DNA from 3 places in the Undibacterium sp. Ji42W genome. Region 2 is predicted to be linked to each of the others. Evidence: predicted binding sites of a transcription regulator. Region 2 holds the regulator's gene; each other region holds the start of a gene.
What was found. Region 2 encodes sigma-54, which starts transcription at its own class of promoters, with help from an activator protein. Its sites were predicted from a motif close to TGGCANGNAANCTGCTTT; they were not measured.

Region 1 (10,212 bases), on a different contig from region 2:
CACCAGACCAGGGTTGGTGCAGAATTGGCCAGCACCCAATGCCAATGAATCAACAAAGTTTTTCGCCAGTGTCGTGGTTTGTGCAGTCAGTGCATGGTCCAGTAAAAATACCGGATTGATACTGCTCATCTCTGCGTAGACCGGGATAGGTTCTTTTCTCAGGCTGGCAGTTTTCACTAGTGCCAGACCGCCAGAACGTGAACCTGTGAAGCCCACTGCCTTGATGGACGGATGATCAACCAGTTGCTGTCCGACCTGGCTACCGGCACCTACCAGCATGGAAAATACACCTTCATGCAAGGCGCAATCTGCCACTGCTCTTTGTATGACACGGCCAACCAGTTCGGCTGTACCCAGATGGGCATTGTGTGCCTTGACGATGACCGGGCAACCAGCAGCCAGGGCAGATGCGGTATCGCCACCAGCGACAGAAAACGCCAGCGGGAAATTACTTGCACCAAACACAGCAACCGGGCCCAGGGCGATGTTTTGCAAGCGCAAATCCGGACGTGGTGGTGCGCGTTCTGGCAGGGCGCTATCTATAGTCGCATCCAGCCAGTTTCCATCGCGTACTACCTTGGCAAACAGGCGCAATTGATTGACGGTACGGCCACGTTCACCTTCGAGGCGGGCGACGGGCAAGCCGGTTTCCTGTGCTGCACGTTCTATCAGTACGGGGCCCAGATCCATGATGCCTGTGGCTATCGCTTCAAGGAAACGTGCCCGCAGTTCCAGGCTGGTGGTGCGGTAGCTGTCAAACGCCTGTTCAGCCAGCAGGCAAGCCTGCTCAACTTCATCTTTTGTGGCGAAGCCAAAGACAGGCTCGATTTCCTGATTGGTGGATGGGTCTATGGCTTTGACATTACCTGCCAAACCAAAAACCACTTTTTTACCGATCAGCATTTGCCCGGTGATTTGCATTCTGTACTCCCTTTGCTTCTGAATTTATTGTGGACCTTGCGCCAAAATCAATTTGTGCAACATGGCATCTTCTTCCTCTGTCAGGTCGGTCAGCGGTGCGCGGACCGGGCCGGCGCTATGGCCAACCAGACGTGCACCTGCTTTGACGATACTTACTGCATAACCAGCTTTGCGGTTACGGATTTCGAGGTAAGGCAGGAAGAACTGGTCAAGCAGGCGATTCGATGTGGCATGGTCATCTGCTGCAATGGCGTGGTAAAAGTCCATCGCCAGTTTTGGTACGAAGTTGAATACGGCGGAAGAATAAACCGGTGTACCCAGTGCCTTATAAGCTGCTGCATAGACTTCAGCAGTAGGCAGGCCACCGAGGTAACTGAAACGGTCACCCATACGACGCCAGATTGATACCATCAATTCAATATCGCCTATGCCGTCCTTGAAGCCGATCAGGTTAGGGCAGCGCGCTGCCAGTTTTTCCAAAGAATCAGCGGTCAGGCGGGAATTGCCACGGTTGTACACCACAACGCCAAATTTAACCGAAGCGCAGACTTCTTCTACGTGACGGATCAGGCCGTCCTGGCTGGCTTCAGTCAGGTAATGTGGCAACAACAAGATGCCGTGTGCGCCCAGGCGCTCTGCTTCCTGTGCATAGGCAATCGCCTGGCGGGTAGGACCACCGGCACCAGCGAGGATAGGCACCTTGCCACGGCAAGTGTCTACCGCAGTCTTGATGATGTCGGAATATTCACTGCCAGTCAGCGAGAAAAATTCACCCGTGCCACCTGCCGCAAACAAGGCACTGGCACCATAGGGCGCCAGCCATTCGAGACGCTCTGCATAAGTCTTGGCATTGAAGTCGCCAGCCGCGTCAAAGTCAGTCAAAGGAAAAGACAGCAGGCCAGAGGACAGGATTTGTTTTAGTTCTTGAGGATGCATGGTAGCTCCGGAAATGGAAACCTGGAATGCGTCGTGGCCAGGTTTGATCGTGTTTTAAAAAAGTAAGTGCTAAGTAATTGTTTTTGCGTCGTTGCTTAAATAAGTCATACGTCATCGTACAACTTAAAACAAGAGAAGACAAGCATACTTTTAAAAAAGTGAATTGCCCAAGGGGTTAAATTGAAATTTCAACTGAAACTCCTGCTGAGATTTCATTTGCGCTTATGCTGCGGGCGCCTCTATACGCTGTTGTGCCTGACGCAATCTTTCCCTGCTATTGCTCAGGTGAGTACGCATGGCGGCACGGGCTGCTTCCGGGTCTTTGCGCTGGATGGCGAGATAGATATCCTCATGCTCGCGGTTGACTCTTTCCAGGTAACTGGCACTTGAGTTATTACTATTGCTACCCTCAAGCGTCAGCATGGCAGATTTCAATCTGGCGCGCGGGATAATGGTGGTGCCCAGGTTGCTGAGAATGTCAACAAAATAGCGGTTGCCGGTGGATTGCGCAATCAACAGGTGAAAGCGCACGTCGGCATTCACAGATGCGTTTTCCTCCGTCTTGTTCGCCAGGATATCTTCCAATGCCTTGCCCAGCGCCAATGCCTGTTCTTCAGTGCGGCGTGAGGCGGCCAGCCAGGCAGCCTCGGTTTCCAGGCTGATCCTGAGTTCCAGTATATCCAGCACATCCCTGACGGTGACAATGGCTTCGCGCAACATGCCTGTGCTGGCAGCCTGGCTGGGCTCAAGGATGAAGGTACCTATGCCATGGCGGGTTTGTACCAGCCCTGCAGCCTGCAAATGCGATATGGCTTCGCGCACCACAGTGCGGCTGACATCGTAAAGATTCATGATGGCAGACTCGGTCGGCAGCTTTTCACCCGGCTTCAGGATGCCGTTCTTGATGTTATTGCTGATACTTTCTACCAGCCCCTGGGACAGGCTTTTATGCCGTCTTTTGGTGGGTAGAGCGTTGGCGTAGTCTTGAGTTTCCATGAAGCGGGTATTGTAATGATGGCAAAGGGCAACAAATAAAGAGTAAAAATAAAGCGTCAATAGCGATGATTTGATTTTAACTTAAAAAATCCACATATGGTTGTATGATAACGCATGACAAAATTGTCTATATGTCTTAAATCAAGCTTGCAGATATTCCTAATAGTATGCACCTGGTAACAAGCGGTTTAACAGGCGTTACTTGCAAGCGACACCGGCTTCGCGTTTTCATGAAATACGCAGGCATGACATTTGTCACTGGCAAGTCCTGACACTTTGCTCTGATGTGGCTGGCTCTGTTTCGACATACTGGCAGCAATTCAACAAGGAGTGTCCATCATGTCTGCAATCAACCCTGCCGTATTTTCTTCTTATGCTGCCCGTGCCAAGGGTGCGATGTTCTTTTCGGTCTTTGGCGCTGCCTGGATGGTGTTATGGAATCAGCGCGCCATGCAAGGCAAAGGACTGGTCTATCTGCTTATCGCCATTTTTGGACTGACCCTGGCCGGGCTGGCAGTGCAGTGTCATCGGCAGTACAAGGTTTATGCCGACGACCATAGCCCGGCAGCGCAAAGAGCAGGGCGTCTGTTCTATGTGATTAATGCAGCTCAGTGGATCATCATTCTGGTAGGCGGAAATGCGCTGGTAAACAGGGGGCTGGCGGAGTGGATCACACCATTCGCCATGCTGGTCATTGGCCTGCACTTCCTGCCTTTGTCCAAAGTATTTAATGTGCCAAGTCATTTCTGGTTTGGGCTGGTGATGAGTGTGTTTGCTGCCACCTATCCCTTTGTGTTTGCTCTCGGTGCGGCAGATCCTTATGGCTGTCTGGGGGCGGGCTTGCTGTTGTGGGGTTATGCCTTGTTGAAACTCATGGGTATCCCGGCAGTCCAGAATATGAATGCAATTTGAAATAGACCCTCTAATTGATTTGCTGCAGAATCGCTGGCATATAAAAACAATGAAGACACCATGCCAGTAAATTTTCTGCCGCCTGCACCAGCGCATGTCCTGCATCCTGATGGTCAGGTACGATGTGGCAAATATGCCGGTGCACCAACAATCATAGACTGGTCGGCACTGGCCGGATCATACAGGCGCGGCAGATTGTGGGAAGCCTTGCACCATAAGCACTGGCATTATGTGGCGCTGGCGACAGAAGAAATATTCTGCGGCATCGCCATCGTCGATGTGGGCTGGACCAACACCGCCTTTGCCTATGTGTTTGACCGGCTGGCAGGCAAGCTCATCGCCAGTTATTCTCAAGATGGTTTGCCAGGTCTGACAGCAACACTAAATGCGCATCCTGCGGAACAGGCCAGTTCCGCATTCCGGTTTTTAAGTAACAGCATACGCTTTCAGCATCTGCCAGCCAGCGGGTGCTATGAATTGCAATTGCATTGCGGAGCATTCAATATCACTGCCATGCTGGATGCAAAAGCGGCTGCACCTTGCTTGCTGGCAGTGGGAGAGGTACAAGGTGGCACTGTGCATGCGACCGTTAAATCTGCGGGTATGCAATTGAGTGGCGAAGTAGGTGTTGGCAGTCGCAGCTTCAATCTGCAGAATGGCACGGGCAGTTATGATCATAGCAATGGATTCCTGGCTCGCGAAACAGAGTGGCGTTGGGCATCAGCACATGCGCTGGACATGGGTTTCAATTTGCAAGCCGGATATTTTTCCAGCCATGAAAATGCGTTATGGCTGGATGGGCAACTCATTTCGCTGGGGGCTGCACAGTTTGACTTTGATGCCTCTCAGGCCTTGGCTGACTGGCATATATACACCGATGATGGTTTGCTGGACTTGCATTTTCATCCCGAAGGTTTTCGCGCAGAAAATAAAAACCTTATCATCGCCAGTAGCCGTTATCTGCAGCCAGTAGGTGTCTTCAGCGGCTGGGTCAGGGCGAGCCTGGATGTGCCCAAGCGGCAGATAGAAAAACTTGTGGGTGTGACAGAAGACCATTACTCCAAATGGTAATGAATGGTAATGAATGGTAGTGAATGGTAGTGAATGGTAGTGAATGGTAGTGAATGGTAACGATTGAGTGCTGGCTGGTGAGGCAAACGCATCTCACGCTATTGATGAAATGCGTTCTGGCTTCACTGGATAAAAATCTAGCGCAAGCGACCTATATAGGTTTGATCGACCATGGCATTATGATCAAGCACGGGCGCGGGTATCTTGGTCATATCCGGCATGGTGCTTTCGTCCAGCTTGTTGCTGACCTGCTTTCTGATCGCCAGTCTGTTGAGTAAAGGACTGGGCGGTGGTGGCGTGACGAACAAGCCATCTTCGCCAAAATAAAGGTCATCCAGCTTTTGGCAGATGTCATGCAAATCCTGATTCGGTAATTCCAGCGCCATGTCCAGTATGGCACGGCAATAGCCAGGATTGATACGCATGTATTCTATGTCCGTCACCCGGCCATTTTGCCGCCGTAAAATCACATGCAGTCTTGCCATGAGGGCGAAAGCAAGATTATCCGCCATGGCATTCTGTATCAGGCTACTGGTACTCATAAGATATGCTCCCCGTGAAGTTCAAGATCAAGTCCTTCTCTTTCCTGCTCAGTGGTAACGCGCAAGCCAACGGTCACTTTGATCAGCCACAAAATAAGGGCTGTCACTGCACCGGAATAAATTACAGTGACGATGACACCAAAGGCCTGGGTCGCCAGGCTGCCATCGGCCCCGCCTATGCTTTTCAGTGCGAAGACACCCGTCAGCAAGGCACCGACGATGCCACCTATGGCATGCACGCCAAATACATCGAGTGAATCATCATAGCCACCCATGGATTTGAGGGAAGTCGCACCCCAATAGCAGGCCACATCGGCGACTGCACCGATCACCAGTGCGCCTGTCAAATCGACAAAACCAGACGCAGGCGTAATCGCCACCAGTCCAGCGACAGCGCCCGAGACGATGCCTAGCACTGATGGTTTGCCGCGGCGCAGCCATTCCACGAACATCCAGGCCAGTGCAGACATCGCTGTAGCCACCTGTGTCACCAGCATCGCCAGGCCGGCGCGTCCATCTGCTGCACCGGCAGAACCGGCATTAAAACCAAACCAGCCCACCCACAGCAATGACGCACCAATAGCAGTCAGCAATAAATTATGCGGTGGCATGGGTTCCCTGCCAAAACCCAGGCGCGGCCCGATGATCAGTGCGGCCACCAGGCCAGATACACCAGCATTGATATGCACGACAGTACCACCGGCAAAATCCAGCACGCCGCGCGCTGCCAGCCAGCCTGCCGGTTCCCACACCCAGTGCGCGACTGGCACGTACACCAGCAATGACCACAGCGTGATGAATAGCAGCAAGGCAGAAAATTTCATGCGTTCGGCAAAGGCACCAGTGATCAGGGCGGGGGTGATGATGGCGAAGGTCATCTGGAACATCAGGAATACGCTTTCCGGTATCGTCGGTGCCAGTTGATGCACGCTGAGTTGCCCGGCTTCTTTCAGAAAGCGCACGCCATGCAGCATGAACCGGTCCATGCTACCCAGAAAAGGCGAGCCCGCAGTGAACACCAGGCTGTAACCCAGCACCACCCACAACACCGTGACGATGCAGGTGGTCGCCAGACTATGCGCCATCGTGCCCAGGGCATTTTTCTTGCGCACCATGCCGGTGTAGAACAGGGCCAGGCCGGGGATGGTCATCAGCAATACCAGTGCGGTTGATGTCAGCATCCAGGCGGTGTCGCCAGCGCTGATTTTGTCAGCAGCGATCATGCCCGGTTTGGTCATGGCGGGGGGAGCTATCACAGCAATTGCAGGCATAGTTGTAACTGGAGTTGCTGCACTCGTTGATGCAGTTGCGGGAGATTCTGTCTGTGCATAGCAAGTGCCGTTGCAAAGCAAGAGACTGAAAGAAAGGGAGAACAATAAGCTGGAGAGCACGCGTATTTTCATCAAGCTAGCCTTTTAAAAAACATCGTCAATGACACACAAGCATGTGCATTGCAGCATTTTCCATGCCATGGCTAATACCAGTCGATTTGATGCGGCTGAGAGCTATTAAAGGGAAATATATTGCTTGTGATACTAGTGACAGCACGTACATGCACCAAAATGTAAGCAAATATTTCTGCCTGGCATGAGTTTGCACGCAGGGAGTGCCTAAGCAGATTTCTTTACAATTATTCCATTTGGAGGAATAATGAATTCAATAATATGGATATTCTTTACATGGATGAAGTGAATTAAAGTGCCTGTCATTCGCTGAGCATGCGCAAGGCGAATTCCAAATCCGGTATAAACCATGTAAAGGAACACGTTATGTTACTCACATCCATGTCACGCACATCCAGCAGCATTGCCAACACTCTGGTTAGCAAAATCAAATTCATTTTCTTGACAGCAGTAGCCGCATTGTCCCTGGCAGCAGTGCCAGGCATCAGCGCGGCTGATACAGTTGCCAATAGTGTCATAGGTGCACGGGGCTACGATCTCACGACTTTCTTTACCAGCGAAAAACCAGCTCATGGCACCGGTCATCATGTCGCGACTATCGACGGTGTTGATTACCTGTTCACCAGCGAAGAAAACAAAAAAACTTTCCTGGCGAATCCGGAGAAATACCTGCCAGCCTTTGGTGGCTACTGCGCTTACGGCGCTTCCATAGGCAAGAAATTTGTTGCTGACCCGGACGTGTATGACATCGTCGATAACAAACTTTACTTCAATCTCGACACCAAGATCCGTGCGATCTGGGCCAAGGACATTGCAGGCAATATCGATCTTGCAAAAACCAACTGGAAAACCATCGCCAGCAAGAAGCCTTCTGAACTCTGATTGCCTGCACATATGAAAACGCCGCTTTGCCCAAAGGCTAAAGCGGCGTTTTTGTATTCAGAGCAGTGATTTACACTGGCAAGGCAATCTGGTGATCAACACTGAATTGATAATCTCGGAACACATGTTCAGCACTCAGCAATTCATAAGTGCCATCCGGCAGTTTGCGGGTCGTGTCTTTCAGACGGTAGGTCATTTGCCCACAAGTCCAGCAATTGAAATTGCGCATATGGGTGCACAGGCAAGTCTTGTCCATGACCGAGACTTTCTTGGCATCAGGATGTGCCGCTACTTCACGGTTATAAGACGTGATGTAGGCACAGTTGCCATTGCCATCGAGCAGATAACCATAAGATTCACAACCCGGGCGTATGCCATCGCCAATGGCAGGCGTGTTCTTCAGCATGCGCATGGGGTAGCCGGTAGGCGAGATATGATTGACTTCGATATCGTCTTCGCTGGCCTTGAAATATTCCTGCTTGACGCTGGCAGGCAAACCGCATTCGTTAGTGACAGTAAAACGGGTCGCTACCTGTACACCAGCAGCACCATTTTCCATGAACGATACCGCATCGCTGCCTGTGAAAATACCACCAGCAGCAATCAGCGGGATGTCCAGGTTTTCAGCTTTGAGGTACTGGACGATCTCACTAATGATGGTTTGCAGATCATATTCAGCCCAGTCCATGCCAAAACCCAGATGGCCGCCCGCCAGCGGTCCTTCAACGATGACGTAATCCGGCAGGCGGTTCAGGCGGGAATTCTTGCGCAGGAATAACTGCAGCGCACGTACAGAAGAAACAATGATGCCCAGTTTGGCATCGCGGAAGCGTGGATGATCAGCGATCAGGCCAAAGGAACCCAGATGCAGGCCGGCACTCATGGTGATGCCATCAATACCGGCATCGAGAGAAGACTCCAGGCGCACCTTGAGGGTTTCGCGTGGGCCGTTCATGGTCAGCTTTTCCATGCAATTAACAAAGATCATGCCTGTGCCCTGCTTGGCTTCCATGGTCTTGCCTACGTGCAGGCGTGTGGCTTCGGCCAGTTGATCCAGGTTGAACTTGATGTCAGTCTTGTCGGAATTGTTAATATTGTATTTGTAGAATTTGGTCTTTTCCTTGACAAAGCTGGTATCAAAACGACGGTCAGAGACATCCTGCACCATGGCATCAGAAATATGGCCAACCCCACCGAGACGTGCAGCAACCAGCGCCAGTTCAGCAGTGGAGATATCAACACCCATGCCACCGATCATGATAGGAACCAGCTCATCTTTGCCCAGCTTCAGGCGGAAATCATCTACACGTTTCATTGTTATCCTTGATACATTTTGCTCAAAAGTAAATCACGCGACGCTATATTCAGTACTCTCTCAATACCCTTAGTACGCTTACTCTACAGATACATATTGCATACTTCTTGTTATTTCTTGTTAATTCTGGGCTGCAAACCAGCAGACGAACGAGATTGTAAGCCAGGGCTAGCCGCTATAGCTAAGATTATATTCTGGAAGGGAGGCCAATACACAGGCGCAGGCTTTATCTCTTGCTATTTGACCAACGTAATTTGGCCCAGGCAGCCTGTTGGCTTACATCCAGGAAAGTCCAGGCAACCAGACGGCTCTCTTTATTGCCCTGGCTCATGATAATGGTTTTTTCATCAAGGACTTTGACCTGCTTCAATGCCGCATGGATTGCAGGCAAATTGGCCGATTTTGATACCAGGGTAGAAAACCATAAAATCTTTGTGGGTATAGCCGCGCTTTCCACTATCATTTTCTTGATAAACGCCAGTTCCCCGCCTTCGCACCAGAGCTCTGCATCCTGGCCACCAAAGTTCAATACCGGTTCAGCCTGCGCTGCCTGGCCGGTTTGCTTCAAGTTTCCCCACTTGCGTTGGCTGCCAGCTCTCGCTTCTTCAGCAGAAGCGTGAAATGGCGGGTTGCACAGGCTGACATCGAACCATTCATCATCGCCAACAATGCCATGGAACAGGGATAGCGCATTGGTTTGATGACGTAACTGTATCTGCTGGCCCAGGCCGGGATTGTGTTCCAGTATGGCCCGGGCATTTGCCAATGAAGCCGGATTGATGTCGCTGGCACAGAATGACCAGTCATATTCGCTGGCACCGAGCAAGGGATAAATGCAACTGGCACCTGTACCAAGATCGAGTGCCAGTATCTGCTTGCCTTTTGGCAAACGCCCCTGATTGCAGCCAGCCAGCAAATCAGCCAGATAATGCAGGTAGTCTGCCCGGCCCGGCACGGGTGGACAAAGATTTTCAGGCGGTATGTCCCAGCCACGCACGCCATAGCTGCTGTGCAGCAAGGCCTTGTTGAGCAGTTTGACTGCCAGCGGGTCGGCAAAATTGATGCTGGTTTCGCCAGTTGGCGTGCTGACCAGTACAGATTCCAGTTCAGGTTCTGCCTTGATCAGGACAGCAAAATCATAGCGACCCTGATGGCGGTTGCGCACATGCAGCAATGAGCTGCCAGCCCGGTTTCTTGCATCCTTCTTGTTCTTGTTGCTCATCTGACCTGATCC
Region 2 (10,212 bases):
CCAGGCTGGCAGACAATTCATCCAGCAAAACAGCGGCCTCGGGCAAGGCTGGGTCAACGGTGGCTATATAAAACGAACTCATGTAGGTCAAGGCTTGTCACTTATATGTTTTTAACTTATATGTTTTTAACTTATATGTTTTTAACTTATATGTTTTTAACTCATATGTTAATGACCATCAAAATTACAGACAGTGAACAGCGGCAGGCCGCTCTCCTGGATGATCTTTGAGCCACCAAGCTCAGGCAAGTCAACAATGACAGCACCTTCCACTACTGTTGCGCCCAGGCGTTCCAGCAATTTCTTGCCTGCCATCATGGTGCCACCAGTAGCGATCAGATCATCGATCAACACTACGCGGTCACCTTGTTTACAGGCATCAGAATGCAGTTCTACCGTTGCGCTGCCATATTCAAGCTCGTATTGTTCAGATACGGTATGGAAAGGCAACTTGCCTTTCTTGCGGATAGGCACAAATCCCAGGTTCAGCTCATACGCCACCACAGAGCCGATGATGAAGCCGCGTGCATCCAGGCCAGCTACAACGTCAAGCTTTTCATCCATGTAGCGATGCACAAACATATCAATCAGCACACGGAATACTTTAGGATTTTGCAACAAGGGGGTAATGTCGCGGAACATCACGCCTGCTTGTGGCCAGTTTTCCACCGTGCGTATATGTTGTTTAATGTATTCAGCCGGATTCAACATCGAGCATGTCCTTCAAATTTAAAAATAACCCGCTATTTTAACAGCCGCTGCTCTGCTCTAGCGACTGCTTCGGAAGTTCCTCTGACAACGACCACGTCGCCATTCTGTAAAACGATGTCATCGCGCTGTTCCAGCCTGGTCTTGCCACGGCGGACAGTGTGGATATCGACTTCCAGCTCAGCCAGGTTGATCTCTGCCAGTTTCTGACCTAGCGCTTTGGCATTGTCGGTCAAGACAACGGTATGCAGGCGTATCTGCATGCTCTCAGGGCTGTCAGCGGCGTCACTGGCACCGTGGAAGAAGCCACGCAGCGATTCATAGCGCGCCTCACGCGCGACCTGCACCCTGTGTACCACGCGCCGCAAAGGCACACCAAGCATCACCAGCGCATGCGAAGCCAGCATCAGGCTGCCCTCCATGAGTTCTGGCACTACCTCAGTGGCACCGGCAGCCCTGAGCTTATCGAGATCAACATCATCATGACTGCGCACGATGACAGGCAGGCTGGGGTTCATCTCATTGACGAAATGCAAAACCTTGAGCGCGGATGCGGTGCTGGTATAGGTCACCACCAGTGCCGAGGCGCGGTTGACGCCCGCAGCCAGCAGGCTTTCACGCCGTGCCGCATCGCCATACGAGACATTCGCACCGGCAGTCTGCGCTTCCCGCACACGGTCGGGGTCAAGATCGAGGGCATGGTAATCAATATTTTCTTCAGACAGGATACGCGCCAGGCTCTGCCCGCTGCGACCAAAACCGGCAATGATCACATGCTTCTTGGTGGTCATGGTGCGGGCAGCGATCTGGGTCAGTGCCAGCGATTGCATCATCCATTCATTGGCAGAGAATTTCATGACGATGGCATCGGACTTGGACAGGATGAAGGGTGAAATCAGCATGGAAATCACCATGGACGCCAATATCAATTGCACCAGCATGGGATCAACCAGTTGCAAGCCACCTGCCTGGTTTAGCAAAACGAAACCAAATTCACCAGCCTGTGCCAGCCCCAGACCGGTACGCAAGGCAACGCTGGTGGAATTGCCAAATGCTCTTGCCAGCGCCGCGATCAGTACAAACTTCAGCAAGACTGGCCCTGTCAGCAGCAGCAGCACCAGCCAGAATTGCTCATACACCAGACGCACATTGAGCAACATGCCGACAGTAATAAAGAACAGCCCCAGCAAGACATCGCGGAAGGGTTTGATGTCTTCTTCCACCTGATGGCGGTATTCGGTTTCTGAGATCAGCATGCCAGCAACGAACGCACCCAGCGCCATCGATAAACCGGCTTTCTCGGTCAGCCAGGCCGCGCCAAGAGTAATGAACAAGAGGTTGAGCATGAACAGCTCTTGTGAGCGCCGCTTGACCACGATGTGGAACCAGGCGCGCATGAGTTTTTGCCCGACCACCAGCAGCAAGACCAGCACCACCGCCGCCTTGCCACTCGCCAGCGCCAGAGTTTTGCCAAGGTCCGGTGATTTTGACGCCAATGCTGGAACCAGGATCAGCAAAGGCACCACAGCCAGATCCTGAAACAGCAGCACGCTAATGATTTGCCTGCCATGCAGGCTTTCCAGTTCCAGTCTTTCTGTCAGCATTTTGGAGACGATGGCAGTTGAGGACATCGCCAATGCGCCACCAAGTGCGAATGAAGCTTCCCAACTGATCTGAAACATGCCTGGCAAAAAGCGGCTGGCTACCCAGCCAAATACCATGCTGGTCAGTATCGTGACCAGCACCTGTGCCATCCCCAGGCCAAATACGGCCTTACGCATGGCCATGAGTTTGGCAAGGGAAAATTCCAGCCCTATGGAGAACATCAGGAAGACCACGCCAAATTCGGCCAGTTCATGGGTTACTGCACCGTCTTCGGCCATACCAAAACCGTGTGGGCCGATGAAGATGCCAACCACCAGATAACCCAGCATGGGCGGCAGTTGCAGCATACGGAATGCGACCACGCCCAATACGGCAGCAGCCAGCAATAAAAGTGTGGTGTCCAGTCCTGTCATGTCGCCTATTATTGCCGATTTATCGGCTTGCTATCCTGCTTTTGGGCAAACATAATTCATTACGTTACAACTGGCAAAGTTTTTGCTTAGAGGATTTCGTTTATACTTCTGGCATGAATGAACTGAATACACATTTATCTTTTATACAACACCCCGCGACAGACGCGGCTGTCGCAGCACAGCGCGCCCTGAAACTGGCTTGTGAAACCCTGCAAATCGAGTCTGACGCCCTGCTTGCCCTGCAAAAACGCCTGGGTAATGGCGATGCCGCAGGATTTGCGCAGGCAGTCAGTATGTTGTTGGCATGCCACGGTAGGGTCGTGGTGTCTGGCATAGGCAAGTCTGGCCATATTGCCCGAAAAATATCGGCCACCTTTGCCTCGACGGGCACACCATCGTTTTTTGTCCATCCGGCTGAAGCTGCGCATGGCGACCTTGGCATGGTCACTTCGCAGGATGTGTTTATTGCCATCTCCTATTCTGGTGAAGCGTCTGAGTTGATGTCCATCCTGCCCATCATCAAGCGGCTGGGTGTGAAACTGATTGCCATGACGGGCAACCCGGAATCCAGCTTGGGCAAGCTGGCTGATATCCATCTGAACTTGCATGTAGACAAAGAAGCCTGCCCGCTGAATTTGGCACCGACTGCCAGCACCACAGTGACGTTGGCGCTGGGCGATGCCCTGGCGGTGGCGGTGCTGGATGCGCGTGGCTTTAGAGAAGAAGACTTTGCCCGCTCGCACCCCGGTGGCTCGCTTGGTCGCCGTCTGCTGACACACGTCAGAGACGTCATGCGCACCAACGAAGACATCCCGCAGGTTGGGCCAGAAACCAGCCTGAAAACTGCGCTGCTGGAAATCACCAAAAAAGGCATGGCGATGACTGCCGTAGTGGATGAACATCAAACGGTACTGGGCATTTTCACCGATGGTGACTTGCGCCGCCTGATGGATGGCACTCGCGACTTTACCCAGTTGCGCATTGCGGATGTCATGAACCACAGCCCACGCCGCATACGCCCGGAACAATTGGCTGTTGAAGCCGTCGAAGTCATGGAAACTTACCGCATCAACCAGTTGCTGGTCGCTGACGACAGCGGCAAACTGGTGGGTGCCTTGCATATCCATGACCTGACCAGAGCCAAGGTGATCTGATGAATAATCCTGTAGGTTCTGTAGAGAGAGCCAGTAAAGTCCGGCTCATGATTTTTGATGTGGACGGCATTCTGACCGACGGCAGCTTGTATTTCGGACCAGAAGGCGAAATGATGAAGTGTTTTAATGTGCTCGACGGGCAAGGCATCAAGCTCTTGCAACAGGCAGGCATCATCACGGCTATCATCAGCGCAAGGCAATCGGCCATCGTCAGCAAGCGTGCTGCTGATCTTGGCATCAGCCACGTCAGCCAGGGCATCCATGACAAGAAGAGTGCATTTCTTGAACTGCTGGCGAAGCTGGACATACCTGCGCAAGAATGCGGCTTTATTGGTGACGATGTCATTGATTTGCCAATACTGACACGGGTCGGTTTTGCAGCGAGCGTACCGAATGCCCATGCCGAAGTACAACAGCGCGTTCAATATATTACCAAGGCCAGTGGCGGCCAGGGGGCTGCGCGCGAAGTCTGCGACTTTATCCTGCGCGCCCAGGGCAAATATGAACAGGCTTTACAAGCATATCTGACATGAAACCCCAAATGACCATAGACCGCTTCCGCATCTGGCTGGCCGTGATATTGCTGGGCGTAATCACCATGGGCACTATCTGGGTCATGGAAGTCATACGCCGTCATGCAGATGATGAGCAAAACCGCACTTCTGCGAGGTCAGCGCCGGATTACTATGTGGAGAAATTCAATTTCATCCGGCTGTCGAACAATGGCAAGGCCAATTACCACATCACCGGTGACAGCCTGGTGCATTTGCCGCGGACTGACAATATAGAAATCAAGCACCCGCAGATCAACAGCTTTGACCAGGACAGGCCACCGCTGCACCTGCGTGCTGAACTCGCCGTTGTATCGCAAAAATCATCGCTGACCACGCCCAAGCGTGAGCATGACATGGTTCATCTGTATGACAATGTCAGCATGGAAAGACCCGAGGGTCTGAGTTCACAATTCGTGCGTGTGGAGTCTGATTATCTTTTGCTCTTGCCGGATGACGATATCGTTAAAACCGACAAACCGGTTTCAATCACGACCGGCAAACTGCATTCAACTGCAACTGGCATGATTGCCAATAATTCAACCCAAGGCCTGGAATTGCTGAGCAAGGTTTACATTCAACTCAAGAAACGTGAACCAGCTCCCAAAACCGGGAATAAATAAGCAAGAAAGCGACTATGCACATGATCAAAACATCATTTAGCGTCACACGCTTGATCAGCCTGGCCTGCCTGGGGCTAGCCTGTGTTTCTGCCAATGCAGAAAAAGCCGACAGCAACAAGGAAACCATCATCAAAGCAGGGTATGGCATCAGTGATGGCAAAGCCAGCGTCAGCAGATTATCCAAGGGCGTGTCCCTGGTGCGCGGCACCCTGACCGTCACTTCTGAGAGTGCTGTCGTGACCGAAGCCCCGAATGGCGATCAGTTTGTTGTTCTGACAGGTGGCAGTGGCCGCAAAGTCACCTTCCGCCAGAAACGCGATGGTGGCCCTGACTTGTGGGTTGATGGCGAAGCAGACCGCGCTGAATATAACCAGAGTACAGAAATCGTCAAATTCATTTCCAAGGCCAAGGTACGCTATCTCGAAGGCAAGCGCGTCACCCAGGAACAAGAAGGTGAATACTTGTCTTATGACAGCAAGAATGATGTTTTTGTTGGCACGAATTCAACGAGCGGCCAGCATGTGGATGGCTCAGGCAATATCACCATTACCTTGCAACCAAAACCAGAAAAACAGGCTAAATAAGATGACAGCACAGTCAAGCAGCACCTTGCTTGTCAAGGGCTTGCAAAAGCGTTACGGTGCGCGCCAGGTGGTGCGCGATGTATCACTGCTATTGAAAAGCGGTGAGGTAGTCGGTTTGCTAGGCCCGAATGGCGCAGGCAAGACTACTTCGTTTTACATGATCGTTGGCCTGGTGCCCTCAGACGCAGGAGACATCACGATTGATGATGTGAATATCTCGCAACTGCCTATCCATGAACGTGCCGTACTGGGTCTGTCTTACCTGCCGCAAGAGGCATCAGTGTTCCGCAAGCTGACGGTAGAAGACAATATCCGCGCTGTACTCGAATTGCAAAAAGACAGCGAAGGCAAGTATCTCGGTGCCAAGAAAATTGAGCAAAGGCTCAATGCCCTGCTGGCAGATTTACAGATAGAAAAAATACGCGAAAGCCAGGCGCTGTCACTGTCAGGTGGTGAGCGTCGCCGCGTCGAAATTGCCCGTGCACTGGCGACCAACCCACGCTTTGTCTTGCTGGATGAACCCTTTGCCGGTGTTGATCCTATCGCCGTCATCGAAATCCAGCGCATCGTGCGCTTCCTCAAGGAACGCGGCATAGGTGTGCTGATCACCGATCATAATGTGCGCGAAACCCTGGGCATCTGCGATCATGCCTACATCATCAATCAAGGAGCGGTACTTGCCAGCGGCAAGCCTGACGACATCATACAAAATGAATCTGTACGTCGCGTTTATCTCGGAGAACACTTCCGGATGTGACGGGAATCATCATGAAACAAAGCCTGCAACTACGTACCTCACAACATCTGGCCTTAACGCCGCAATTGCAGCAATCAATACGATTATTGCAGTTATCCACTTTGGAATTGCATCAGGAGCTGGAGACGCTGCTGACCGATAATCCCATGCTGGAACGCGTCGATGATCCCCTCGATCACGCCGTGCGCCTGCTGGCCGATGGTGCCATTAATACCAGCAGCACTTCTGCCGATGCGGGCATGGAAGCACCAGTGCCAAGAGACGACAGCGACAGGTCTGCCGACCCAGCCCCGGCTGATGCAGAAACCGTCGTCAGTAACGACAGCACCACCTCCAGCGAAGAAGACTGGGGCTTTGATGATGTGCAGCATGGCAGCAAATCTGGCGATGATGAAGATGGCCGCCCGCAGCTGGGTGCAGCCCATGTCACCCTGCGTGAGCACTTGCTGGAACAGATGCGCCTGAACCTGCGTGAACCGCGTGACCGCGCCCTGGTCGAGTTGATGATCGATGCGCTCGACAATAATGGTTACCTGACCGAAACATTAGATGAAATACATGCCAGTTTGCCACTGGAGTTGTTTGTAGAACCAGAAGAACTGGCTTTTGCCCTGAACATGCTGCAAAGCTTTGACCCGGCAGGTGTCGGTGCGCGCAGCCCGTCAGAATGCCTGGCCCTGCAAATCAAGCGCTTACCAAAAGTTGCTTTCGTCACACGCAGGCTGGCATTGCAAATTGTTGAAACACAACTGACTTTATTTGCACAAAGAGATTTCACCAAACTCAAGAAAATCCTCGACTGTGATGACGAAGATTTGCGCGATGCACAAACTGTGATCAGGATGTGCAAACCCAGACCTGGCATTGCTTTTGCTGCCGATGAATCTGATTATGTCGTGCCAGACGTGATCGTCAGAAAATCTACTAACGGCTGGCAAGTCATGTTGAATCAGGATGTCATGCCCAGGCTGCGGGTAAGCAGCATGTATGCCAACATCATGAAGCAAAACCGTGGCGAAGCTGGCATGGGCGCACAATTGCAAGAAGCCCGTTGGCTGATCAAGAATATGCGCCAGCGTTTTGAGACTATATTGCGCGTTGCACAAGCCATAGTCGAAAGGCAACGCAATTTTTTCACGCACGGTGCTGTTGCTATGCGACCCCTTGTTTTGCGCGAAATTGCTGATACACTAGGATTACACGAGAGCACTATCTCCCGTGTTACAACTCAAAAATACATGTTGACCCCACATGGCATGTTTGAGTTGAAGTACTTTTTCGGCAGCCATGTCGCGACGGAAACAGGGGGTGAAGCATCTTCCACCGCGATACGTGCACTCATCAAGCAGTTGATAGGAGCAGAAGACCAGAAAAGCCCACTCTCTGATAGCAAAATTGCAGACATGCTGGGTGAACAGGGCATGGTAATTGCCCGACGGACAGTTGCCAAATACCGTGAAGCCCTCAAAATCCCCCCAGTCAGTTTGCGTAAATCTTTGTAAGCAGTCCTTGTAATCACGGTTTGAATTGCTATATATGATTTAGCTCAAGGCAAATAAATGCTGAGAGCGTATCATTACAGCAAGCAACATCACTATAGGAGCACAGTATGAATCTCACCATCAGTGGACATCACGTCGAAGTAACTCCTGCAATTCGTGAATATGTACATACCAAACTAGAACGTATCAGGCGGCATTTCGACCAGGTCATTGATATCGCCGTCATCCTGACGGTGGACAAGCTCCGGGAAAAGGATAAACGACACAAAGCCGACATTAATCTGCATATCAGCGGTAAAGATATCCACGTTGAAAGTCTGGCGCATGATCTGTATGCGGCAATCGATGCACTGGTAGATAAACTTGATCGCCAGGTCATCAAGCACAAAGATAAAATGCAAGACCATCAGCACGACGCCATCAAGCACATACCTGATCCGGCATCGGCTTCATAAGACCCCAGTCCTTACCCTGACAGGGTTGTGGACATCCAAAACAAGGACGCTAAAGGCGTCCTTTTTGTTGGGTGCATGGTTTTGAGGTTAACAATTTACATCAATCAGTAACTGAATTACCCTGAGAAAATCCGCATACTTATTAACCGTCATTCTACCTGGCTAGCTCTCCAGCATAGATTTAGCTGAAATCCGCCTGGCTAGTGCGTTCGTAGCGTGAATGCCTTGCAACAATCCTGTACGCGTATTAACGTCATTCCAGCATGCTTTTGGCTGGAATCCAGCGGCGTTCGTCGTATGCCGTGGCGTTTTTTTACATGTGGCACTTTGACTAAAACGTTTGCTCTCCGTGGATACAAGCCGGGTCTCGGCCCGGCAGCCGAAATACTTTCTTTGCGTCGCCAAAGTAAGTATTCAAAGAAAGGCGACCCAGGCGTAGCCGCCCCTACGGGGTGCCCATTTGTGCAGTACAAAAAATGGGAAGATCCGAAACTCGCCTGCGGCCTTGCCCTTAGGAACATGCGCTTGCAAGCGCATGCCGTTACGCAGGCGTGCAGCATGCTGCACGAAACCCCTGCTACACCTCAAACAGCGGCTCTTCTTTTTCCATTTTCTGTACTGCACAAATGGCGGCTACACATGGGAACTGCGGAAAATCAAAAACAACATAAACCCCAAAGTCAAACCCAACGGCAACCACAACCAGTCCTTACGCTATTTCCTCATAAACATATACACCCCGTGACGCCCAGGCCCGACAAAGTTAAAATAGCAGCTTCATCCCCTACCCTGCATAGTCAACCACCATGAGCGAATTTGTACTTACCACCGTCAAGAACAATATAGGCTACATCACCCTAGACAGACCCAAAGCTTTGAACTCGCTGTCACTCGATATGGTAAGAGCGCTGACGACGACCTTGCTGGCCTGGCAGGATGATCAGAGCGTGCGTGCCGTGTTTATCCACAGCAGCAGCGAGAAAGCATTTTGTGCTGGTGGTGATATCCGTTTTTTCTATGATGTCGGCACGGCCACACCCAAAGGTGACTCCGCCCTGCTGGAAGATTTTTTCACGGAAGAGTATGCCTTAAATCATTTAATCCATTTCTACCCAAAACCCTATATCGCGCTGATGAATGGCGTGGTCATGGGGGGCGGCATGGGTATCGCACAGGCAGGGCCAGATTGCCGTTTGCGTATCGTCACTGAGCGTACCAAGATGGCCATGCCGGAAGTGAATATCGGTCTTTTCCCTGACGTAGGGGGCGGCTATTTCCTGTCGCGCACTGAGGGGGAAATTGGTACTTACCTTGGATTGACTGGCGATATCATCACTGCCGCTGATGCCATCTATGCCGGTCTGGCGGATGTCTATATACCTACTGCAGAAATACCGGCACTGATGAATTTGCTCAGTGAAAGCACCGCCACGGACCTGCGCCTGGCGATACGCGATTTCGCAGCAACTTTTGCAGACCAGGCGAAACCGGATATCAGCAAACTGGCAACGCAACATGCGGCCATTAATGACATCTTCCAAGGCAATAGTGTTACTACCATTTGTGAAAAACTGGAGCAGCACAACAGCGAATTCGCCCAGCAAACCCTGACCACCATGCAAAAGCGTTCGCCATTGCTGATGTCAGTCACACTGGAACAACTGCGCCGCAGCAAAGACATGACAGTATCGGCCTGCCTGCGCATGGAAAGAAACATGGTACGCCATTGCTTCAAACATGGCGAAGTGCTGGAAGGCGTGCGTGCATTGGTGGTGGATAAAGACAATACGCCACGCTGGTCACCTGCGACATTGGCTGAAGTAACGACGGAACAATTGACAGGATTCTTTGCCGAAGCCT
Region 3 (10,212 bases), on a different contig from region 2:
TATTGCTTGGTTAAGTTTTCGTGCATCACCCTGAAAAAGCCTAGATTGATTACAACAACATTGGAGCCTGTTGCATGTCCTTAAACGAAATAAGTTTACACGAAATAAGTTTTCAAAAACCCATCTACACTTATGCAGACCTGAGCACTTTTGGCGGCCAGTATAGTGTTGCCAACGCCATCAACGATGCTGGCCAGATGATAGGCAGTGATACAAAAAATGAATCTGGCAACTCACATAGCTCATCTAAATATGGTGTCCAGACTACCTATGCAGTACTTTGGGACAATTCATATTACGTCCCCAAAACCAGCTTGCTGGCAGATGTTGAGAGCCATGCCTACGGGATCAACAACTTGTCCGCCATCGTGGGCTCTTCGCTGAAAGAAGTGAATGGCAATTTCCAGGTAACCGCCACCATCTGGCAAGACGGCAAGACAAACTACCTGGCATCATTGAGCGATGGCCTGTACAAGAGTAGTGCCAATGCCATCAATGACAAAGGTGTGGTCGTTGGCAACAGCTTTACCGGCAATTCATGGGATACACATCACGCCACCTTATGGAATGACAAAGGAGTGATTGATCTCGGCACCCTGGGCGGCACGGACAGTAATGCGTTAGCCATCAATAATGATGGCGTGATAGCTGGCTGGGCTTCTGGAGTTGAGCCCGGCGACTATACCCATCCTGTCATCTGGAAAGATGGCAATATCATCAATTTATCGCCAACGCATCACGGCGCAGCCGACAGCATCAATGATAGTGGCATGGTCGTAGGATATATCTTTGACGACGAGATGTACGCACATCCTGTGCTGTGGAACAATCAAAAAGAAACGATCATGCAAAGCGCCGCGGGATCTTTTTGTTATGCAAGTGCCATCAATAATAAAAACCAGATAGTCGGTTCAGAAATCAGCGCCAATGGTCAATTCCACGCCCTGCTCTGGAATGCACCTGACAGTGCCCCCGTCGATTTGAATCAATTTCTCGACCAGTCTCAACGAGACGCCGGATGGACACTGGCGAATGCGACGGACATCAATGACAAGGGCTGGATAGTTGGATCTGCCATGAATACCAACACCTATGAATCACATGCCTTCGTGCTGACAGCCGCTGGCATTACAGGCTTGACGGGCGTAGAACCAGCACAGGTACAGGTAATCGCAACTGCAGCACCTGCTTTACATGCTGCAAGCGCTGATATCTGGTCCATGGCTTGTTGAAAATATAAGCTTGGTAGTCACGAGCCGGGTAAGCTGCCCCGTGAATACGGGGCAGCTTTGTTATTTTCTTGCCCGCGATTTCAATTTCTGACTGGCAAAAATGAAAATTGGTCGGAACTAAGCCTAGTCTGCGCCTGCTGTCAAGACTGGCGCAAAGTCACAAATTGCGTATCATCTGCGCCTTGATTGCTTTTTTTATGTCTGGATTCTGGATTTATGTTGCCTTCGATTGAACAAAGACTTGCCGTAGAACTGGTTGCCAAGCCAGTTCAGGTTGCTGCTGCTGTTGCCTTGCTGGACGAAGGCGCAACCGTCCCGTTTATCGCCCGTTACCGTAAAGAAGTGACCGGTGGCCTGGATGATATCCAGTTGCGCCTGCTGGAAGAGCGCCTGCGCTACCTGCGCGAACTGGAAGACCGCCGCACCGCCATCATCGCCTCGATAGAAGAACAGGGCAAGATGACGCCAGTACTGCTGGACGCCATCACCCACGCCGAAGACAAGACCCGTCTCGAAGATTTGTATCTGCCCTACAAACCCAAGCGCCGCACCAAGGCCCAGATCGCCGTTGAAGCTGGTTTGCTGCCGCTGGCCGATGCCTTGCTGGCCGACCCTATGCTGAACCCAGATACCGAAGCCGCGAATTACCTGAAACCAGCGTTCACTACCGACAATGGCGACAACCCCGGTGTGCCGGATGCCAAAGCGGCACTTGATGGTGCACGCCAGATTCTGATGGAACGTTTTGCTGAAGACGCGACCCTGTTGCAAGCCCTGCGTGAATACCTGAATGACCACGGCATCGTGGAATCCAAGGTCGTTGCCGGCAAAGAAGAAGCCGGTGAAAAATTCGCCGATTATTTCGACTATTCAGAAACTCTGGGCACCATCCCTTCTCACCGCGCCCTGGCTTTGTTCCGTGGCCGCCGTGAAGAAATGCTGACTGTGACGCTGCGTCTGGATAGCGAAGAAGAAAAACCAAAATGGGATGCACCGCTGAACCCCTGCGAAAGCCGCATCGCTGCCCGCTTTGGCGTCAGCCAGAAAGACCGCCCTGCCGATAAATGGCTGGTCGATACTGTGCGCTGGGCCTGGCGCGTAAAAGTCTTCATGCATCTCGATACTGAGTTGATGGGCAAGCTGCGCGAAACCGCAGAAATCGAAGCCATCAATGTATTTGCCCGTAACCTCAAAGCCCTGCTGCTTGCAGCCCCTGCTGGCCCACGCGCCACCATGGGTCTCGATCCTGGCCTGCGCACCGGCGTCAAGGTAGCGATCGTTGATGCGACAGGTAAAGTAGTTGAATACGCGACGATCTACCCGCATCAGCCCCGCAATGACTGGGACGGTTCCCTGCATGTATTGGCGCAACTGGCGGCCAAACACAATGTCTCGCTAATCTCCATCGGCAATGGCACGGCTTCGCGTGAAACCGACAAGTTGGCAGGCGATTTGATCAAGCTCAAGCCTGAACTCAAGCTGACCAAGATCGTTGTCTCTGAAGCGGGTGCATCGGTGTATTCCGCTTCTGAATTTGCTTCCAAAGAATTGCCTGACCTGGATGTGTCCATCCGTGGCGCAGTGTCAATTGCACGCCGCCTGCAAGACCCACTGGCTGAGCTGGTGAAAATTGATCCCAAGTCCATCGGTGTAGGCCAGTACCAGCATGACGTCAGCCAGTCACAACTGGCGCGCTCACTCGATGCAGTGGTTGAAGATTGCGTGAATGCGGTTGGTGTCGATGTGAATACGGCTTCTGCACCTTTGCTGGCGCGTGTCTCTGGACTGTCGTCCAGCGTGGCACAAAGCATCGTCAATTTCCGCGATGCCAAGGGCATGTTCAACTCGCGTTCAGACTTGCGTGCAGTACCGCGCCTGGGTGACAAGACATTCGAACAAGCCGCCGGTTTCTTGCGCATCATGAATGGCAGCAACCCGCTTGATGCATCCGCAGTCCACCCTGAGTCTTATCCGCTGGTAGAAAAAATCCTGGCGGACATCAAAAAGGACGTCAAGGGCGTCATTGGCGACTCTGGCTTGCTGAAATCTTTGAATCCAGCTAAATACGCCGATGAAAAATTTGGTGTACCGACCATCACCGACATCATTGGTGAGCTGGAAAAACCAGGCCGTGACCCACGTCCAGAATTCACTACCGCCACCTTCAAGGATGGCGTGGAAGAAATCAAGGATTTGCGCCCAGACATGATTTTGGAAGGCGTAGTCACCAACGTTGCCGCCTTTGGCGCTTTCGTTGATATTGGTGTGCATCAGGATGGCCTGGTACATATCTCTGCCCTGTCCAACACCTTCGTCAAGGACCCGCATACTGTCGTCAAGGCTGGCCAGGTCGTCAAGGTGAAAGTGCTGGAAGTTGATGTCAAACGCCAGCGTATCGCCCTGACCATGCGCCTGACGGATGCTGCGCCGGTAGCTGGCAGCAAGCCTGAACAGCGAGGTGACCGTAACGATGCCAAGCGCCTCAATCAACACCGCTCACAAACCCAGGCACCGGCACCGGCACCTGCTGGTAATGCGATGGCAGCGGCATTTGCGAAGTTGCGTGGCTAAGTGATTTTTAATTCTCTCCCTTTCTAAGAGATGTTATCGGGGTTTCGCAAAGCATGCTTTGCGCCGATAACATCTAAGTAGCTTGCAAGCTGCGCGGTGGATGGGCTAGGATGGGGATGGGGTCCGATTGATCAGTGAGTAATTTTTTTCTAAAGAAACCCATCCCCATCCCGGCCTTCCCCTTGAAGGGGAAGGAGTTATCAGACTGTTCCAAATTGTGACAGTCTGATCAGAGTTGCGAAATATTGTGACACCCGGATTTTCTATATCCCCCTTCCCAGCAAGTCCATCACCAGTACCAGCAATAAATTCCCCTCTGCACTCTTTCTATAGCTAATCCGCGTTTGTTTTATTTTTCCACCAGGAAAGCATTCCCAGCATGGCACGCCGTTTGCGTTGTGATCCCCGTGTCGCAGCTTATGCGCACCATCTAATAAACAACGGAGACGACCATCATGAACATGGCAGACATCAGCAAACTCGGTATCAGCAATCCTTTCGCAAAACGCTACGACAATTTCATAGGCGGTAAATTTGTGGCTCCGGTCAAGGGTGAATATTTCGAAAATATCAGCCCTGTCATCGGCCAGGCTTTTTGCGAAGTCGCGCGTTCCACCGCAGAAGACGTGGAACTGGCGCTCGATGCTGCCCATGCCGCCAAGAAGGCCTGGGGCAAGACCTCGCTTGCCGAGCGCTCGAACATCCTGAATAAAATTGCAGACCGCATGGAGGCCAATCTCAGCCTGTTGGCCACCGCAGAAACCATAGACAACGGCAAGCCCATACGAGAAACCATGGCGGCGGATATTCCTCTGGCGATTGATCACTTCCGCTATTTCGCCGGTTGCATACGGGCGCAGGAAGGCACTGTCGCGCAAATCGATGACCAGACTTATGCCTATCACTTCCATGAACCGCTGGGCGTGGTCGGCCAGATCATCCCATGGAATTTCCCTATTCTGATGGCAGTATGGAAGATGGCACCAGCACTGGCAGCAGGCAATTGCATCGTCCTGAAACCGGCAGAGCAAACCCCAGCATCCATCATGGTGTTGATCAATCTGATCAAGGACCTGCTACCACCCGGCGTCTTGAATATCGTCAATGGCTTTGGCCTGGAAGCAGGTAAGCCACTGGCATCGAGCAAGCGCATTGCCAAAATTGCCTTCACTGGTGAAACCGGCACTGGCCGCCTGATCATGCAGTATGCATCGCAAAACATCATCCCTGTCACGCTGGAACTGGGTGGGAAATCACCGAATATTTTCTTTGCCGACGTCATGGATCAGGACGATGCCTTCTTCGACAAATGCCTGGAAGGCTTTGCCATGTTTGCGCTGAACCAGGGCGAAGTCTGCACCTGCCCTTCGCGCGTGCTGATACAGGAATCTATCTACGACCAGTTCATGGCGAGGGCCATCAAGCGCGTTGCCGCCATCAAGCAGGGTAACCCGCTCGACAGCACCACCATGATAGGTGCGCAGGCTTCACAGGAACAACTGGAAAAAATCCTGTCTTACCTGGACATAGGCAAACAAGAAGGCGCGCAGCTCTTGATAGGTGGCGAAAGGAATATGCTGGATGGTGACCTGGCCAAGGGTTATTACGTAAAGCCGACTATCTTCCAGGGTCACAACAAGATGCGCATCTTCCAGGAAGAAATCTTTGGACCTGTCGTTTCCGTCACTACCTTCAAGGATGAAGAAGAGGCGATATCAATTGCCAACGACACCTTGTACGGTCTGGGTTCTGGCCTGTGGACCCGTGACGGCTCCCGCGCCTTCCGCGTTGGCCGCGCCATCGAAGCGGGCCGTGTCTGGACCAATTGCTACCATCTGTATCCGGCACATGCGGCATTTGGCGGTTATAAACAATCCGGTATAGGGCGTGAAAATCACAAGATGATGCTGGATCACTATCAGCAGACTAAAAACCTGTTGGTGAGCTATAACCCGAACGCGATGGGGTTCTTTTAGTAATCATTAAGTTCAAGACCTCTCAACACAGAGACACGGAGGAAGGAAAGGCGGCCTGCATGCCGCCTTCGTTCCGCAGGCAAGTAGCATGCTACTTGAATTCCCTGCTGCGCCACAGAGAAAAACTGGAGAAATTCTTCTATCATTTGCCTGTGTTTCAATTGAGAATGAAGCTCAGAGACGAAATTGAAAATACATTCTTTCAGGTTTTCTCTTGTACTTATCTGTGCCTCTGTGTCTCTGTGGTGAGCTTTTTGGTCCTAACGTAAAACGACTTATACAAAAACATGAACCAAGCACCCGCTCGCGTCACCGCCACACCTGCTGCGCTGGAATTTATCAGTGCACTGCAAATAAAATACGGCCCGCTATTATTTTTTCAGTCCGGCGGTTGCTGTGATGGCAGTTCACCACTGTGTTACGCGAGGAATGAATATGGCATAGGCGATGCTGACGTATATCTGGGTGACCTGGATGGCACACCGTTTTATATGGGCAGTGATCAGTTTGAATATTGGCGGCACACACAGTTGATCATTGATGTGGTGGCGGGCATGGGCGGTATGTTTTCCCTCGACAATGGCACGGGTAAGCGCTTCCTGACACGCTCGCGCCTGTTCACGGATGAAGAAAATAATTTGTTGGGGACGACCGTGTTGCACGGCCCGCAGGCTTGATCAATCGCTCTTCAAAGCCGCCAGCTTGCGGTATATCGTATTGCGCGACACGCCCAGCGCCTTGGCAGCAGCAGATACATTGCCTTGGTACTGTTGCAGGGCCTGTTGTATGGCATCCATTTCCAATGCATCCAGGCTGAATGGTGTTTGAGTCAAAGGCATTGCAGTTGGCGCGAGTGCCATGTCCATGTCTTCCAGAAAATCCTCAGGCAAATGTTCGAGACGGATTTCCATATCGGCATCCGTCATGACGATGGCTGTGCGCAAGAGATTCGTCAGTTGGCGGAAGTTCCCCGGCCAGCCATGGGCATGAAACAACTGCATAACTCCAGGCGCTATCCTGTATTGCCTGCCTTCGCTCTCAGTCGTCAAGACTTTGGCGATGACGACATCGAGGTCTGTGCGTTCACGCAAAGGGGGCAGGCGTACTACCAGACCATTCAGGCGGTAATACAAGTCATCGCGGAATTCGCCTTTACCTATCATCTCGCGCAAGTTGCGGTTGGTGGCGCAGATCAAGGCAAGATTGACGGGGATGGATTTGCTGCTGCCCAACGGTGTCACCATACGCTCCTGCAAAACCCGCAGCAAGCGGGCTTGCAGATTCAAAGGCATGTCACCGATTTCATCGAGGAATAGCGTGCCGCCATTCGCCTGCAAGATCTTGCCTATATTGCCCTTCTTGCGTGCGCCGGTGAATGCACCGTCTTCATAACCGAATAACTCTGATTCAATCAGGGTTTCTGGTATGGACGCACAATTCACGGCGACGAAAGGGCCTGATTTACGCGGTGAATCATTATGAACCGCCTGGGCTAGCAATTCCTTGCCGGTGCCAGTCTCGCCCGTCACCAGTATCGAAATATCACGGCCTATGACGCGTTTGAGTTTATCGATGGCGCGGGCAAGTTGCTCATCGCCAGTATCGAGATAATGCAGGCTCGATAGCTTGGATTTGATTTCTGCCGCCTGCGGTTCACGCGCATTGTCCAGTATATGCCTGGCGGAGGCTGAGGGGCGCTTGAGGCTCTGGCTTTTGGCATACACCCGCACACCATTATGCAGGCACAACGTCAGCAAACCCGGTGTCGCTGTGCGATAGTGTTCATGCAAAGCTGACACAGGCAAACCAAACAGGGAGCTGAAGGTATGCGTCTGCAAGGCAGATAGTGGCAAACCCAGCTGGAACAGGCCACTGCGGCTGGCAGATAAAAAGCGGCCATCATTGTCGAAACAGGCGATGCCTTCCATCAGGGTGCCCAGGAATTCCGGGCGGCTATGAAAGCTGAGTTTGATGGCATCTTGAAAAGAAGAAGCAAATAACTGGTTTTCTATCATCTGCGCCGACATGCGCACCAGTGCCATGGTGTGCTTGTGGAAATTATGCTGGTCACCAGTGACATCCAGCACACCGATGACATTGCCCATGACATCAAAGATAGGTGCGGCCGAGCAAGTCAGAAAATTGTTGGCTTCGAGATAATGCTGGTCTGCATGGACGATGGTGGGTGTTTTTTCGGCAATGGCCGTGCCTATGGCATTCGTGCCCTTGCTGCGCTCTGACCAGGCAACGCCGGGGCTAAGAGCCACCCTGTCCGCTTTTTCCAGAAAATCCGCATCGCCCAGGGTATGAATGATGAGCCCATTCACATCGGTCAGGATGACCATATTGTGTGTGTTAATTATTTGCTCATACAAATTTTCCATCACGGGCAAGGCATGCTGATGCAAGACCCGGTTTTGCTCGAGCAAGGTCTTGAGATCAGTCTTGCCCAGCGGGCCATAGTCAGGCGTAGCCGTGCGCGGTAAGCCATAGGCGGCGGAGCGTTCATGTGCCTGTTCTATCATCATGCGGGCAGATGAAGCAGGACTTATGCCAGAACCATGCGGCGTTTGCCCAGAGGAAATTCCAGTGTCACGCATTTGCATACGGGTCTCCAGAGACATGGCCAATTTGTTTGGCTCTAAGGTCTTAATGTAACACTAATAGATTATCGCGCCAGAAACTGCAAATTAATTTACCTGCGCTTACCTCCGCAGAGCCAAGCGACACTGGACGGGGCTTTCTACTATAATGCTGGTATTAGTCATAATTACTGATTTAGGAAGATAGCCATGAGCGACGTACAAAGCTGGATCAAAGAAACCGTTACTGCAAACCCTGTAGTGTTATTCATGAAGGGTACTGCCCAATTTCCGCAATGCGGCTTTTCTGGCCGTGCGATTCAATTGTTGAAGACCTGCGGCGTACAAAACATGGTCACCGTGAATGTGCTGGAAGACCCGGAAGTGCGCCAGGGCATCAAGGACTTCTCCAACTGGCCTACCGTACCGCAGTTGTATGTCAAAGGGGAATTCATTGGTGGTTCTGACATCATGAATGAAATGTTTGACAGCGGCGAATTGCAGACTTTGCTGAAAGACTAAGCAAGGCATGACTGAAGTCGCAGCCCCCAAGCGCCTGATTGTTGCCATTACTGGTGCAACAGGTGCCATCTATGGTGTGCGGCTGCTGCAAGTCTTGCGTAATATTTCTGGCGTAGAAAGTCATTTGCTGATTTCAGAGGCAGGTGTATTGAACTTGCATCAGGAAATGAACTTGAAGCGCAAGGATGTCGACGCTCTGGCTGATGTCGTCCATAATGTGCGCGATGTCGGTGCCAGCATCGCCAGCGGCTCATTTTTGTCTGATGGCATGGTCATCGCGCCCTGCTCGATGAAAACCCTGGCCGCCGTGGCCCATGGTTTGTCCGACAACCTGATCACCCGCGCTGCCGACGTAGTCTTGAAAGAGCGCCGCCGCCTGATTTTAATGGTGCGAGAAACCCCCTTCAACCTGGCGCACTTGCGCAATATGACAGCCGTCACAGAAATGGGTGGCATCATCTTCCCACCCCTGCCTGGTTTTTACCACCGACCGCAAAGCATAGAAGAGATGGTCGATCATACTCTTGGCCGTGTACTCGACATGTTTGCCTTGCCACATGCATTAACGCCACGCTGGCAAGGCATTAGGAATTCTTAAATTAGGGATTTTTAATAGCGATCCATGATGAGTTGAGTCTTCAGCGAATCTTCTGCCACAAACCATCCGCGCGAAATCAGATAAGCCTGCAATTCATCATGCTTGGCCGAAGCTGTTGCTTCGCTCGTGGTCTTGAAAGAAGCTTCGACGATGTACTCAGTACCTGTACCAGCCTGGTTCAGGATAGGCCAGACTTCGATATACAGCTTCAAGCCGCTCCAGGTGCCGACTGAGCGCTTGGCAAGGATGGGGCCATACTTGCGCGAACTGTCGAGCATGGATTTGCCCCAGCCGCTATACAGCCAGTTATTCAGCTTGCCAGGGATATTCTTTTTGAGCAGGCTGCGAGAGTCACTGGCCGATGGCAGGTCCATGCCGCTATAACCGGATTTGCTGTCTGTCTTGCTGTTGGAAATACTCAGGGTTTTCTTTTGATAACCCCATTCAACCTGGGCTTCATCATTCTTTTCCGTGGAATCAAAACCTTCCGCATTGGCTTTATACAGGGCCTCGGTGATATTGCCATTGTCGATGGCATAGCGCTTTTTGTAAGTCAGCTCAAAATCACTTTCACCTTCGGTCTTGCGTATGCGGGCTATCCAGGTATTGCCATAAATATCTTTGGCATTAGTGTCCAAGAACACGACATTCATCTTCGTCACAGAAATCGGCATATTGAAAGTGTTCAGTACTGTGCTCTTGAGTTTGTGATCAGCATCCAGAACCACATT

Region 1: the regulator sigma-54 is predicted to act here: its motif matches at 6,832-6,849, upstream of ACO0LG_RS03660 (ammonium transporter).
Region 3: the regulator sigma-54 is predicted to act here: its motif matches at 4,184-4,201, upstream of adh (aldehyde dehydrogenase).

Annotation. Positions count from the first base shown of each region.
Region 1 is NZ_JBMPOV010000002.1:64,914-75,125, reverse strand. Features, by position in the region: gene ACO0LG_RS03690 (aldehyde dehydrogenase (NADP(+))) at 1-921, opposite strand, end outside; gene kdgD (5-dehydro-4-deoxyglucarate dehydratase) at 946-1,857, opposite strand; gene ACO0LG_RS03680 (FadR/GntR family transcriptional regulator) at 2,080-2,853, opposite strand; gene ACO0LG_RS03675 (hypothetical protein) at 3,193-3,765, shown strand; gene ACO0LG_RS03670 (DUF2804 domain-containing protein) at 3,826-4,836, shown strand; gene ACO0LG_RS03665 (hypothetical protein) at 4,974-5,378, opposite strand; gene ACO0LG_RS03660 (ammonium transporter) at 5,375-6,649, opposite strand; gene ACO0LG_RS03655 (YHS domain-containing (seleno)protein) at 7,148-7,663, shown strand; gene ACO0LG_RS03650 (nitronate monooxygenase) at 7,734-8,978, opposite strand; gene rlmF (23S rRNA (adenine(1618)-N(6))-methyltransferase RlmF) at 9,205-10,200, opposite strand.
Region 2 is NZ_JBMPOV010000012.1:374-10,585, reverse strand. Features, by position in the region: gene ACO0LG_RS23490 (GNAT family N-acetyltransferase) at 1-82, opposite strand, end outside; gene ACO0LG_RS23485 (adenine phosphoribosyltransferase) at 169-711, opposite strand; gene ACO0LG_RS23480 (monovalent cation:proton antiporter-2 (CPA2) family protein) at 744-2,726, opposite strand; gene ACO0LG_RS23475 (KpsF/GutQ family sugar-phosphate isomerase) at 2,840-3,880, shown strand; gene ACO0LG_RS23470 (KdsC family phosphatase) at 3,880-4,413, shown strand; gene lptC (LPS export ABC transporter periplasmic protein LptC) at 4,410-5,054, shown strand; gene ACO0LG_RS23460 (LptA/OstA family protein) at 5,075-5,638, shown strand; gene lptB (LPS export ABC transporter ATP-binding protein) at 5,640-6,395, shown strand; gene ACO0LG_RS23450 (RNA polymerase factor sigma-54) at 6,407-7,897, shown strand; gene hpf (ribosome hibernation-promoting factor, HPF/YfiA family) at 8,005-8,352, shown strand; gene ACO0LG_RS23440 (enoyl-CoA hydratase/isomerase family protein) at 9,159-10,212, shown strand, end outside.
Region 3 is NZ_JBMPOV010000006.1:368,173-378,384, reverse strand. Features, by position in the region: gene ACO0LG_RS15765 (hypothetical protein) at 75-1,232, shown strand; gene ACO0LG_RS15760 (Tex family protein) at 1,449-3,803, shown strand; gene adh (aldehyde dehydrogenase) at 4,259-5,779, shown strand; gene ACO0LG_RS15750 (DUF779 domain-containing protein) at 6,067-6,456, shown strand; gene ACO0LG_RS15745 (sigma-54-dependent Fis family transcriptional regulator) at 6,457-8,304, opposite strand; gene grxD (Grx4 family monothiol glutaredoxin) at 8,572-8,883, shown strand; gene ACO0LG_RS15735 (UbiX family flavin prenyltransferase) at 8,891-9,481, shown strand; gene ACO0LG_RS15730 (hypothetical protein) at 9,493-10,212, opposite strand, start outside.